2 regions of the Lysinibacillus sp. FSL K6-0057 genome follow, and region 1 is predicted to be linked to the other one. Evidence: riboswitches for the same ligand, from Rfam matches in the RefSeq annotation. Region 1 holds a riboswitch; the other holds the start of a gene.
The links. Region 1 has a riboswitch for lysine ahead of MHB40_RS18110 (aspartate kinase). Riboswitches for the same ligand answer to the same signal wherever they lie in the genome.
Positions count from the first base shown of each region.

Region 2: linked by a shared signal. The riboswitch ahead of MHB40_RS01380 (amino acid permease) and the one ahead of MHB40_RS18110 (aspartate kinase) in region 1 are both predicted to bind lysine.

Region 1 is NZ_CP152047.1:3,643,399-3,650,779, reverse strand. Features, by position in the region: gene MHB40_RS18125 (amino acid permease) at 1-1,199, shown strand, start outside; gene trxA (thioredoxin) at 1,321-1,632, shown strand; gene uvrC (excinuclease ABC subunit UvrC) at 1,757-3,547, shown strand; lysine riboswitch at 3,656-3,834, shown strand; gene MHB40_RS18110 (aspartate kinase) at 3,969-5,195, shown strand; gene MHB40_RS18105 (YslB family protein) at 5,289-5,723, opposite strand; gene MHB40_RS18100 (succinate dehydrogenase cytochrome b558 subunit) at 5,996-6,604, shown strand; gene sdhA (succinate dehydrogenase flavoprotein subunit) at 6,671-7,381, shown strand, end outside.
Region 2 is NZ_CP152047.1:288,576-295,956, forward strand. Features, by position in the region: tRNA gene MHB40_RS01345 (tRNA-Gly) at 1-9, shown strand, start outside; tRNA gene MHB40_RS01350 (tRNA-Ile) at 14-87, shown strand; tRNA gene MHB40_RS01355 (tRNA-Asn) at 95-171, shown strand; tRNA gene MHB40_RS01360 (tRNA-Glu) at 173-244, shown strand; gene MHB40_RS01365 (nitric oxide synthase oxygenase) at 1,005-2,051, shown strand; gene MHB40_RS01370 (hypothetical protein) at 2,130-2,660, shown strand; gene MHB40_RS01375 (MFS transporter) at 2,730-3,938, opposite strand; lysine riboswitch at 4,117-4,293, shown strand; gene MHB40_RS01380 (amino acid permease) at 4,376-5,839, shown strand; gene MHB40_RS01385 (response regulator transcription factor) at 5,994-6,686, shown strand; gene MHB40_RS01390 (sensor histidine kinase) at 6,691-7,381, shown strand, end outside.

The DNA.
Region 1 (7,381 bases):
TAGGTGGCATTATTTTATTATTTGTCATGCAAGGCTTAGCAGAAATGGCCGTTCGTAATAAAGAAGCAAGAACCTTTAGAGATTTAGTGCAATCAGTGTTAGGCAAATACCCTGCGTATTTCCTGGATTGGATCTACTGGAAAATGTGGGTTTTAAATATTGCAGCAGAGTCTGTCGTTGCTGCTATTTTTATTCAATATTGGTTACCAGAATATCCAATTTGGATACTCGCACTATCTGTTTCAGTGTTAGTAACAGCCATTAATTTATTATCCGTAAAAATCTTTGCAGAAACAGAATATTGGCTAGCATTAATCAAAATTACCGTTATTATTGTCTTTATCATTGCAGGACTTATTTTATTGCTTGTTACGTTTGGAAACCATAGTGCTGTTGGTTTTGCTAACTTAACGGAGCATGGTGGTTTTTTCCCTAATGGATCAAAGGGATTAATTGCTGCTATGCTTGTAGTTATCTACTCTTATGGTGGTACAGAAATCATCGGGATTACATTAGCTGAAACGAAAAATCCTGAAAAAGTAGTACCGAAAGCTGTTCGCAGTACATTAGTACGTATTGTTACTTTTTATTTACTGCCTTTCTTTATTATCGTAAGCTTGATTCCTTGGAATGAAGTAAATGGGGTTCCTGAAAGCCCATTTGTCATGGTTTTTAAAATGGTTGGTATTCCAGGGGCAGACCATATTATGAACGCTGTTGTTTTACTGGCCATTATTTCATCGATGAATTCAGGACTTTATGGTTCATCACGTGTACTATATACACAGGCTGTAGACGGACGTGTGCCTAAAGTCTTTGCTCATTTATCGAAACGAAAAGTACCGGTATATTCCATTTTAATGTGTACATTAGCGATGTATTTAGGCGTCATTTTATCTTTATATGCTGGAAGCAAAACCTTTGATTTCTTAATGGGATCACTTGGTTATACTGTGCTATTTATTTGGTTAATTATTGCGATTGCTCATTTAAAATCACGTAAAAAACAAGCAGAGAATACAAGTGCCTATGAAGTAAAATGGTTCCCTTATACCACTTGGATAGCCATACTGGCGTTAAGTGCGATTCTCATTGGCATTATTTTTACCACATCTATTATCGTGACAAGTATTACGTTATCTATCTATCTTTTTATTACGTTAACCTATGTATTGAAAGGTCGTTATCAAGTCAATTAATGGCTGTAATTTAATTTTTCAACACAGTTTTGCATAAAAAATACATTGTAGGCAGATTGTTCGCTCAAGTGAATTTATCCATGCTATACTACAATCATAGTAAGTTTAAGGAGGATTTCAAATGGCAATTGTACATGCAACAGATGCTACGTTCCAGGACGATATTAAAGAAGGGTTAGTACTAGTAGACTTTTGGGCTGCTTGGTGCGGACCATGTAAAATGATTGGGCCAGTTCTTGAAGAAATGGACGCTGCAGGTAGTGCGGCTAAAATTGTAAAAGTTGACGTTGACAATAACCAAGGTACTGCAGCTCAGTATCAAATTATGTCAATCCCGTCTTTACTATTATTTAAAGATGGAGAATTAGTTGACAAAACTGTAGGCTTCCAACCGAAAGAAGCTTTAGAAGCATTTATCGCAAAACATGCGTAATGAATGAAGTTCACAAAGCCGAGCCATCAATAGATGTGTTCGGCTTTTTTTCGTTATATAATAAAGAAAAATAACTAATAGGATTCATTGAGGGGAATTTTTACTTAGGGGGGGCAGGTAGGTAATGAACGATTTAATAAAGCGAAAACTGGATATTTTACCGGATCAGCCTGGCTGCTATTTGATGAAAGATCGACAAGGGACAATCATTTATGTCGGTAAAGCAAAAGTTCTGAAAAACCGTGTACGCTCCTATTTTACTGGAACACATGAAGGGAAAACTCAAAGACTTGTAGGTGAAATAGAAGATTTTGAGTATATCGTGACATCATCTAATATTGAAGCACTTATTTTAGAGCTGAATCTCATCAAGTTACATGATCCAAAATATAATGTCATGTTAACGGATGATAAGACCTATCCATATTTAAAAATTACGAATGAAAAACATCCTCGTCTGATTACAACACGGAGGGTAAAAAAGGATAAGGCTAAATATTTTGGTCCTTATCCGAATGCCTATGCAGCGAGCGAAACGAAAAAACTATTGGATCGATTGTATCCGTTGCGCAAATGTGTACAATTACCCTCCAAGGTTTGCTTGTACTATCACATGGGTCAATGCTTAGCACCTTGTGTTAAGGAAATTGATGGTCAGGTTTATCAAGAGATGATTGAGGATATGACGAAGTTTCTCAATGGTGGTGTGGAGGCAGTCAAAAAAGAGCTTGAAGTTAAAATGCTTGCAGCCGCTGAAAACCTAGAATTTGAACGAGCGAAGGAATTTCGAGATCAAATTGCCCATATTGATACGGTCATGCAGAAACAAAAAATAGTATCAAGTGATACAACAAATCGCGATGTATTTGGCTATGCCGTTGAAAAAGGGTGGATGTGTGTTCAGGTTTTCTTTGTACGCCAAGGTAAACTGATTGAGCGTGATGTCTCGATTTTCCCGATCTATCAAGATGCAGAGGAAGAATTCTTAACATTTGTTGGGCGCTTTTATGAAAAGCCAGAGCATATTAAGCCAAAAGAAATTTTTATTCCACAAGCCATTGATGCAGCCATCTTAACGGAATTATTAGAGATCAAAGTTCTCACACCAAAAAGAGGTCAAAAGAAGGAACTGGTTGAATTAGCAACCAAAAATGCCGAAATTGCTGTGGCAGCTAAATTCCAGCTGATAGAACGTCAGGAAGAACGTACGATTGGCGCTTGTGAGGCACTTGGTGAAGCAATGGGTATTAGTGCACCTTTACGAATTGAGGCTTTTGATAATAGTCATATGCATGGAACAGATGCAGTATCTGCCATGGTTGTTTTCATTGATGGGAAGCCTGCGAAAAAGGAATACCGAAAATATAAAACGCGTACAGCAGCCAAGCATGATGATTACGGTGCAATGCAGGAGGTTATACGTCGGCGATATATACGTGTTTTAAAGGAAGGTCTACCATTACCAGATTTAGTGTTAATTGATGGTGGTAAGGGGCAAATGGAAGTAGCCCGTGAAGTACTAGAAGATGAGCTTGGTCTTGTCATACCGATTGCTGGCTTAGCCAAGGATGACAAGCATAATACATCTCAGCTATTGTTTGGTGATCCGCCAGAGGTGATTGCCTTAAAACGTACAAGTGATGGCTTTTATTTATTACAACGAATTCAAGACGAAGTCCACCGCTTTGCTATTACCTTCTTGCGTCAACAGCATGAGAAGCATGCCATTCAATCTGTACTAGATCATATTGAAGGGGTAGGACCAAAACGTAAGCAACAGTTGCTTAAATATTTCGGATCAGTCAAAAAAATTCGAGAGGCGAGCGAGCTAGCTTTACAGGAGGCAGGGATGCCCGCTAATTTAGCAAGCCAAATTTTTAGCTATTTTCAGCAAGAATCATTGTCAAAGGAATAGGCATGTGCTATGGTTGTAAATAACATTGTTTTCAATGTTATGGAGAGATAACTGGCGTGACTAGCTTGTTTACGCTAAGGCTTAATGAATTGAATACATTCACTTTAAGGTGATGATAGAGGTGCAAGATTCAAGAGTAACACAATGGAGGATGGACAAGTCCAGAGATATTGTGTGAAAGGGGAGCTTGCCGAAGTACAGCGTTGTTGTTTCCATTGCTGTACTGGTTTTGCATTTAAGAAATGTAAGACTGTCGATTCTAAACGTTTCGGAGAGCTATCACACATGCGCAAGTTACGATTATTGTACATGTTATAGGCAGCTTTCACGTTATGTGGATGCTGCCTTTTAGTTTTTCTAGAAACGGTTTTGTCTCCTGTAATTAGGTGAAATACATGGACTGGAAGGGAGAACGAAAGAAATGGCTAAAATCGTGATGAAGTTTGGAGGAGCTGCATTAGCTTCTACTGAACAAATCCAACGGGCAGCTCGGAAAGCGATTGCTGAAAAGGACAGAGGATTTGATGTAGTGGTAGTTGTTGCAGCAATGGGACATACTGCCAAAGAAATGAAAATGATGGTACATCAACTAACTGACGATGTGTCAAAACGAGAATTAGATGCAGTTTTGTCTACAGGCTCTCAATTATCTAGTGCTTTATTTGCCATTGCCTTACAGGACGCGGGCTATCAGGCTGTGTCTCTGACTGGATGGCAGGCAGGTATTCATACGGATGGTATGTATCGGCATGCGCGTATCGACTATATTGATGTTAGTCGAATCGAAGAACACTTTGCACAGGGACAAATTGTAGTCATTGCTGGGGAACAAGGGGTTGACGAAGATCACAATATCACCATGCTTGGGAAAGGTGGAGCTGAAACGGCAGCTGTAGCGCTTGCCATCGCATTGGAAGCGGAGCGAGCTGATATGTATACAAATGTGGACGGTGTTTATACAGCAGATCCATGTTATGTGACATATGCCCAAAAGCTACAGGAAATTTCCTATGATGAAATGTTGGAATTATCTCATTTAGGATCTCATGTCATACATCCACGTGCGGTGGAGTTAGCAAAGAAATTTCAAATGCCTGTTATCATACGCTCAAGTTTAGTAGAGTCGGTAGGCACTTTATTGAAGGAGGAAGTGGAAATGGAAAAAAACTTAGTTGTTCGTGGCGTGGCCTTTGAATCAGATATTATTCGTTTAACAGTAGGGTATGATGCTTTCTCTAATGCTTCATTAGCAGATATATTTACTATTCTTGCTGAGAACCGCATTAATGTAGATATTATTGTTCAAGCCATTATTGATGGGCTGAAACCAACTGTTTCGTTTTCCATTTTAAAAGAGGAATTTGCAGAAGCATTACGTGTTCTAGAAGATAGTAAATTATCACTCGGATTTAGTTTTGCAGACTTCGAAATAGGGTTGGCGAAAGTTTCCATTATTGGTTCAGGCATGGCCTCTAATCCAGGTGTTGCTGCTCGTATGTTTGATCGGTTACGTTGTGAAAATATCCCTGTAAAAATGGTAAGTACTTCTGAAATAAAAGTTTCTGTTGTTGTACCACAGGATGATATGATCCAAGCAGCTAATGCACTGCATGATGAGTTTAATTTAGAGCAAGCACTTTACATATAATAATAGAAGAAACAGCATTTTATGTAATTGTCCGAAATTAAAGGAAGAAAAAAGAAGGATTGTCATCCCGTTAGGGGGAGACAATCCTTTTTATTACTCTGAGGGAATGGTATTCATAATACGTTCTTTGACGTCCCATTTGACTGTAAACATGACGTATTGTTGCTTTTCTCGCTTTTCATTATAGCATTCTGTAAGATAGCCTTTAGCTAGTTGAATTTGCTCTGCTATAAATCCTGCTTCAAGTTTAAAGCTACGTTGTTTAATTTGCAGAATTTCAGGGTCGTTTGTCAACTGGAAAATGCGTCCATCCTTTGATTCCTTCATAAGCTCTAATGTACCCCAGCAGGCATCTGCGAAAAATGCGATAAGTTCATCTTGACTTTTACATGGGAACTTGCGAGCAAGCTCTTTACCTGCCCAATAAAGGACATCATCTTCATGTTTACCGAGTATAGAAGATAGAATATGATCACGAATGATCTCATAGCCAAATGATGAGATTGTAGGAGATGGAGTGTTTAACATTGTTATCCTTCTTTCTTAGAATTTTCTTAAAATTTAAGGGTAATAAAGTAATGATAGATTTTTCGAGAAAAAACGACGCATCATGTACTAGATTAGTTCTTTAATAAGCTCTATGAAAAACTCCGAGTTGCCTTGACGCTCGTAGCTCTTGAGAGTACAATAAACATGTCATAATATTGTACCATGATGAAATACACAGTCAATGAAGTATCATTTACAAAATGATGACTTCTTTTGTTGTGCTATTTTAAGTACTAAGGGGGGTAACAGTCTTGTCGAAAGATCGAGAGTTTTTATGGCGTCGCTTACATTCTCTACTTGGGATCATTCCAGTAGGTCTGTTTTTAACGATGCACCTGTTCATTAACTTTACAGCAACAGGCGGGGCAGAAAGTTACAACGATGCTACCGCAGTAATGGAAAAGATTCCATTCCTTATCCTAGTTGAATGGATTGTCATCTATATTCCATTAATGTTCCACGCATTCTATGGTGTCTACATTGCATTCACTGCTACACCAAACACAGGACGTTTCAGCACGTACCGTAACTGGATGTTCTCTTTACAACGTTTTACTGGTGTATTCTTAGTGATATTCATCGCATGGCATATTTTCCAAACTCGTATTCAAAAAGCACTTGGCACACACGTTGATTACGACATGATGGCGAATATCGTTGCTAATCCATTCATGCTTGGATTCTACATTGTTGGTATTTTATCAGCAACTTTCCACTTATCTAACGGTTTATGGGCATTCCTAGTAAGCTGGGGTATTACACAATCTCCTCAGTCTCAAAAGATTGCTACTTACGTAACAAACATTATTTTCGTAATTCTAAGTGTAGTTGGTGTGGCAGCTATTTTAGCTTTCGTATAATTCAATAGAAGCTACGATAGAGCACATGCAATCATTGCAATTTTTTAAGAGGAGTGAGAAATAATCATGGCGAAAAGCAAAATAATTGTTGTCGGCGGTGGTCTTGCCGGTCTGATGGCAACGATTAAAGCAGCTGAAGTTGGTACTGAAGTTGATTTATTCTCATTAGTTCCTGTAAAACGCTCACACTCTGTTTGTGCGCAAGGCGGAATTAATGGTGCGGTAAATACAAAAGGTGAAGGGGATTCTCCATGGATTCACTTTGATGATACAGTATATGGTGGGGACTTCTTAGCGAACCAACCACCAGTAAAAGGTATGTGTGACGCAGCACCTGGCATTATTCACTTAATGGACCGTATGGGTGTTATGTTCAACCGTACACCAGAAGGACTTTTAGATTTCCGTCGTTTTGGTGGTACTTTAATGCACCGTACAGCTTTCTCTGGTGCAACAACTGGTCAACAATTACTATATGCGCTAGATGAGCAAGTTCGTTCTCATGAAGTAGCTGGTTTAGTAAATAAATATGAACACTGGGAATTCCTTGGTGTTATTATCGATGAAGACGGCGTTTGCCGTGGTATCGTAGCGCAAGATATGCGTACAGAAGAAATTAAATCATTCCGTGCAGACGCTGTTATTATGGCGACTGGTGGCCCTGGTATTATCTTCGGTAAAACAACAAACTCTGTTATTAACACAGGTTCTGCTGCTTCTATCGTTTATCAACAAGGTGCTTCATATGCGAATGGTGAATTCATTCAAATTCACCCA
Region 2 (7,381 bases), 1.7 Mb from region 1:
CCCGCTCCAAAATGGGCCTATAGCTCAGCTGGTTAGAGCGCACGCCTGATAAGCGTGAGGTCGATGGTTCGAGTCCATTTAGGCCCATCATTATTCCGAAGTAGCTCAGTTGGTAGTAGCACCTGACTGTTAATCAGGTTGTCGCAGGTTCGAGTCCTGCCTTCGGAGCCACGGCCCGTTGGTCAAGTGGTTAAGACACCGCCCTTTCACGGCGGTAACACGGGTTCGAATCCCGTACGGGTCATCAAGCATGTAGCACAGATGTGTGTTACATGCTTTTTTCTATTTTCTTTAAGTACATTCTCCTTTTTCATGTTGTTGAAAAAAGATCATGTCATTAGTAGAAAAAGACCTTTTAGCAAGGTGAGGGGTTGATTTCCGTTCCGCCAGCGTCCTTTCCAGGGGGCGTCCGATGAGCCGCTTCACTCACTAGCGTTCGCTCCAGGGTCTCCTTTGTGACGCTAAATCCCTTAGGAGTGACGCTGGCTCCACTCCAATCAACCATGTGCAAAAGTGTCTTTTCCTTATCTTACATACTAACCGTAGCGATCAAAATAGCCCATGATTTGTATAATTAGATAGGCTCTTATTTTCATTGTGTAGTGACAACACCCCTTCATAAAGGGTAGTGAAGACCTTCACTTTATTTGAAAACCTTTGCTAAAAAAGTTAACATTTTGTAGGTTGGAGTGGAGGGCTACTTGACTCCCGTGGGATAGCGAGACAGGCGAGCCCCTGCACGGAGCGGTAGCAGAGGAAGCGGCTCGGCGCTCGCCCACAGGAAAGCAAGTAGCCTGCAACGGAAATCCGTTTTCACCTTTCACAAAAATTCTATTGTTAGTTTTGTTTTTCAACACTATGTAGATTCTCTTTACGAAAGAGAATCTACAGATTAAATTTGAACAAACTATTTCATATATAAAATATGTATGTTTTTTCAAGTACTATTTTCATGGTGCTTGTTGTTTTGTTCCTCTAATATGAGGATAAGTGGAGGAATCGATATGAATATACAGGAGATACAGCAATTTTTAAGTTTATACCAGACAGAACAAAATAAATCAGAACTTTGGTTAAAGAATAGATTACAGGAAGTTGAAAATGCAGGTGAATATTACCCAACAACTGAGGAGCTAGTTTTTGGTGCACGAGTGGCATGGCGTAATAGCAATAAATGTATCGGACGTCTATTTTGGCAGTCACTGCATGTGGTAGATGCACGTGATGTTTTAGATGAACAGGATATTTTTCAAAAATTACTAGAACATATTGATTATGCAACAAATTGTGGGAAGATCCGTCCAACTATAACAGTGTTTGCTTCAGATAGAGTAAGGATTTGGAATCATCAACTTATCCGTTATGCAGGCTATGAAACAGAAGCAGGCGTTATTGGAGATTCGCAATCCATTGAGTTTACAAAAGTATGTAAATCTCTGGGATGGAAAGGTAAAGGAACGGCTTTTGATGTGCTACCACTCATTATACAGGTGGATGATCGCGCTCCCAAAATGTATGTAATCCCTGAAGAATATATAGTAGAGGTCTCAATCCGCCATCCAGAGTTAGTGGATGTGGAGAAGTTAGGGATGAAATGGTATGCCGTACCCATAATTTCGAGTATGCGTTTTCAAATGGCAGGTATTGATTTTCAAGCTGCTCCATTTAATGGCTGGTATATGGGAACAGAAATCGGTGCACGCAATTTAGCAGATCATGAGCGCTATAACATGCTACCTGCTATTGCAGAAATTTTTAATCTTGATACAACCAAACAAGCGTCTCTTTGGCGTGATCGTGCATTAGTGGAACTTAATATTGCTGTTCTTCACTCATTTAAAGAAGATGGTGTGAGCATTGTTGATCATCATACAGCGGCTCAGCAATTTAAATTGTTTGAGGAAGCAGAAAAATCAGCAGAAAGAGAAGTTACAGGCAACTGGACATGGTTAATCCCGCCACTTTCGCCTGCAACGACTCATATATTCCATAAACCCTATGTAAATATATATCATACACCAAATTATTTTTATCAAAAGCCGTGCTATTAGCAGTAAAGGAGATGTTTACCTTCCTAATAATTTTGAAAATTAATTTCCAAATTACATGTTGAGGAGAGGGCGTTTACTATGTTAGACCAGCAAATCCCGAATATCCCATGGAGACAATTGACGACACCTTATGGTAGAGGAACAACCATCCCTCAGCTGATTGAACAGGAGCAATATCCACAGCTAGCTGCGTTAATTGAACATCAAGGTACACTATGGCAGGTGACACCCTGGGTTTTGCTTCTTCTTTTAAAAAAGCTAGCTAGTAAAAATACGGAGGATATCTCCTTACAAGAATTACAGTTATATTTGGCTGTGGCACATGCTATTACAAAGGATTATCTAGACTCAGTCAATACTGTTGAAACCATGCAGGAGCTATTAGATACTAACTATTTATGGTCAGAAAATGAGGACAATGATGAGCAGGAGTGGGAGGAAGAAACGCCAAAGGGCTATGGGCAGCAAGCTTTTGTAGGCTATTATTATTTTAGTTATTTACTCCTACAAGAGGCTATTCCTATTTTTTCTGCTATGACAGTTCATAGTAATGAAGCAAAAGAATGTCTTGCAGAATTGCTAACATTACTACAGCAATCTGACCATTAAACAATGCGTAAACGTATACACCATATAGAAATAAAGCAGATGGGGAACCTGAACCATCTGCTTTATTTATTAATGCACATATTCATCCTTGGAGGCTCTCATTGAGCAAAAGAAGAGTAATATTGCCACAACGACAAAGAGCCATCCCGCAATATTCCAGCCACCAAAGAAATCATGCAAGTAGCCAAAAAGAATAGGACCAATTGCGGCAAATAAATAACCCAAAGATTGTGCAAAGCCTGATAAATCAGCTGCCTCAAATGCAGTACGAGTGCGGAGAGTGAAGAACATCATTGCTAGGGCGAATGAAGAACCTCCTGCTAACCCTAGAAGGACCATCCACAGTACACCAAGACTAGTCCATTCCATGACAACACCAACAAACCCTACTAAATAGAAAGATGTAAACATCAATACAAGGGGGCGTTGTGAAGTCATTTTACCTGCAATTATAGGCACAGCTAAAGCCATTGGTACTTGTGAGAATTGCATGATGGAAAACATCCAACCGGCCTTGTCAGGAGCTAGCCCTTGGGCAATATAGATCTCGGGAATCCAAGCTGCAGTCGTGTAGAATAATAAAGACTGTAACCCCATTGCGCCTGTGACAGCCCAAGTAACAGGTGATTTCCATAAAGGTGTACCTGTCTTTTTAGATGTAGTAACTGGTTCGGGTTTATTTGATTTTAATTGAGGTATCCAAATTAAGATTGTAATGAGAACGAGTACGAGTGCAATGGACAGCGCACCTTGCCAGCCTAACGATGAATTGGCTATAGGATAGCTAATACCAGCACCAAGACCAGCAGTTAAATTCATGGACATGGTGAAAAAGGCCATCAATAAACCGACATGGTATGGAAATTTTAATTTTAATAATCCTGGAATAAGTACATTTCCAAAAGAAATGGCTACGCCAATTAGCACAGTACCTAATAGAAGTAACTCTGTTGTACCGAGTGAACGTAGGACAATCCCAAAGGCCAATAGAAAAGTTGATAAAAATAATGTTAGCTCAAGCCCTAGTTTGCGTGCTACAACTGGTGCAAATGGAGATATAATAGCAAAAGCAAGCAATGGAATCGTTGTTAGAAAGCCTGCCAATACATTAGATATCCCAAGATCTTCACGGATAAAGGATATAATTGGGCCAACAACAGTTAGTGGCATTCGTAATGTAGAGGCTATAAAGATAACTCCGAAAACTAAAAGTAAGGTTGTTCCTTTCCAGCTAATTTTTTTACTAGGATAACTAGCGGAATGATCATTTGTAGTCAAAATAAAATCCCCCCTAATCATAACCATTCTAATTGAACTACTATAACACTTTATCACACTATTAAAAATAGTAGAAGATTCATAAAATACAGAACATTTTCCGTTATATTGAAATGTCTATGGTCTTATGTTAGTATAATAAACATCATAAATTTAATAATTATATGCCTCATGTTTGTATTGAGGTAGAGGTCGCGATATTTATAAGTATGCTAATTGAAATGACAAGCATTGATGAAATTAGCTGAAAGGAAATATTGCCGAAGTGTGAGGGGACTTGAAAACCTCATGCTGGGGCTGTCTCCGAAAGGAACAGAACTGTCACGTTTGCACAACGTGTTGAGCTATCATTTAGGAAAAACTGAGGATTAACGTAGCCATCACAGTGTATATGTGATGGCATTTTTTTGCCTCATAAATAGGAAGGAAGCTATATCGTGAGTGAAATAAAAGTAAATCAGCTTGGTCATAAAGCACCGAAGCTGAAAAAAGAATTAAAAAGCCGCCATATTACAATGATTTCTTTAGGCGGTACAATCGGTACGGGGCTATTTTTAGCCAGTGGTGGTGCTATTGCACAGGCAGGACCTGGGGGCGCATTGCTGGCCTATGCCTTAATCGGTATTATGGTATATTTTTTAATGACGAGCTTAGGGGAAATGGCTGCGTATATGCCATCATCAGGTTCATTTAGTACCTACGCAACCAAATTTGTAGATCCTGCTTTAGGATTTGCATTAGGCTGGAACTATTGGTATAACTGGGCAATCACAATTGCTGCAGAAATCGCTGCCGTGTCATTAATTATGAAATATTGGTTCCCAGATAGCTCATCAGCACTGTGGACAGTATTATTTATTGCTGTTGTACTGACGTTTAATTTACTATCCGTAAAAAGTTATGGTGAAAGTGAATATTGGTTTGCCATGATTAAAGTCGTAACGGTCATCGTTTTTATTATCATTAGCTTACTAATGATTTTTGGTATTTTAGGTGGGCAGGCTCCTGTAGGTTTCACTAATTTCTTTATTAGTGATGGGCCATTCCATGGTGGCTTCCTTGCTACATTTGGTATTTTCCTAGCTGCTGGATTTTCATTCCAAGGGACAGAATTACTTGGAATTACAGCTGGTGAAACAGATGATCCTGGTAAAAATATTCCGAAGGCTGTTAAATCTGTATTTTGGCGTATTCTTTTGTTTTATATTTTAGCGATTGGTGCAATTGGGATGCTGATTCCATTCACAGATGAACGTTTATTATCAGAAGATATCGCAGTATCACCGTTTACACTAGTGTTTGACCGCCTAGGTATTGCCTTTGCTGCTTCATTAATGAATGCCATTATTTTAACGGCTATGCTGTCAGCAGGAAATTCAGGCCTGTATGCATCTTCTCGTATGCTATGGCAATTAGCGGTGGAAGGACATGCACCTAAATTTTTCGCAAAGCTAAGTCGTCGAGGTATTCCGATTTATGCACTGATGGCAACATTAGCTGTAGGTTGTTTAGCATTTTTAGCGTCATTCTTTGGTGATGGAGTGGTTTATATCTGGCTATTAAATGCCTCTGGAATGTCAGGCTTTATTGCATGGCTGGGTATTGCATTTAGTCATTATCGTTTCCGTCGAGCGTTTGATGCACAGGGCTTAGATCCAAAGTTATTACCTTATAAAGCCAAATTATATCCATTTGGACCATTATTTGCTTTTACCGTTTGTATGATCGTAGTCATTGGACAAAATTACACAGCCTTTACAGGTGATAAAATTGATTGGTATGGCATCCTTGTTTCGTATATCGGGATTCCACTATTTTTAGCACTATGGTTTGGCTATAAAATAAAGCACAAAACCAAAATGCTGCCACTTAAAGATTGTGATTTAAAAGTTGAAGAGTAAATAATAGAGCTGTTCTGTAAACCAAAGAGTGATGGGTTTATAGGACAGCTCTTTTTCGACACTCATGAACAAAATCTCTCAAAATAAACATCATAAATATGGTAATGTAATATAGATATGGAAATTTAGAGTTGGCAGGGAGAGGTGTATGATAGTGCAAAAGCATATTTTACTCGTAGAAGATGATGAAGCCATTCGTGAAATGGTCGATAATTACTTAACAATGGAAGGTTTCTCTGTCACAACAACGACCAATGGCGAAGAAGCATTACGAAGTTGTTTAGAAAATACCTTTGATTTAATCATCCTAGATATTATGATTCCTAAACTAAATGGATTAGAAGTATTAAAGATTATTCGAGAGCAGGCAGCACTTCCTATCATTATTATGTCTGCAAAAGACAGCGATGTTGATAAAGCATTGGGCTTAGGATTAGGAGCAGATGATTATATTGCTAAACCCTTTTCTATGCTAGAATTTTCGGCACGTGTAAAGGCTGTTATCAGAAGAGCTACAAAATACTCTAGTCAGGATAACCAAAAGCAAGATGTCCTAGAAATTGATAATTTAAAGATAGATATTGTTAATTACGCAATAGCAAAGAACGGGCAAGAGGTAAAGCTGACATCAAAGGAATTTTCTATTTTAAAGTTGTTTGTGACAAATCGTCATCGGGTTTTTACCAAAGAGCAAATTTATCAGATGATATGGAAAGATGCTTACTACGGCGATGAAAATATTATAAATGTACATATAAGAAGACTACGCGAAAAAATAGAAGATGACCCGTCAAATCCTCTATATATTAAAACCCTATGGGGAATCGGCTATAAGTTTGAGGGTTAAGAATATGATGATATTTCTATTACTAATAGTGGTATTGCTAATGGGGATTATTATTTTTCAATGGAAAGTCAAAAAGGAACAAGATCGCACTATCCAATACATGCATAGAAAATTACAAGTAATTGTGAATGAACAGACTTATGAACAGATTTTAGTAGCAACTACAAATTCAGAAATTCAACAGTTACTTATTACAATGAATACCGTACTAGATCAGCATCAAAAAATCCAAGCAACACATCAGAAAATGGAAAATTCCATGAAAAAGATGTTGGCAAACATTTCGCATGATCTTAAAACGCCTTTAACGGTTGTATTAGGCTATATTGAGATGCTTCAACTTCAGAGCTCGATTAGTGAGGAGGAACGCCAACGATTACTTACGGGTGTTCATGCTAAAACTTTAGAAGTATTAAAAATTATTCATACATTTTTTGATCTGGCGAAATTAGAGGCTGGAGATACAGATTATCCAATCACTAAAATCAATGTCAGTGAAATCTGTCGTAAAAATATATTATCTTTTTATGATCTGGTTACCTCAATGGGATTAGATATTAAGATTGATATCCCAGAGCGCCCTATGTATGCACTCGGTAATGAAGAAGCATTAGATAGAGCCCTAAACAATCTACTGTCTAATGCTATTGCATATGGAGCAGATGGCCATGTCATTGGAATTACCGTAAGAAATG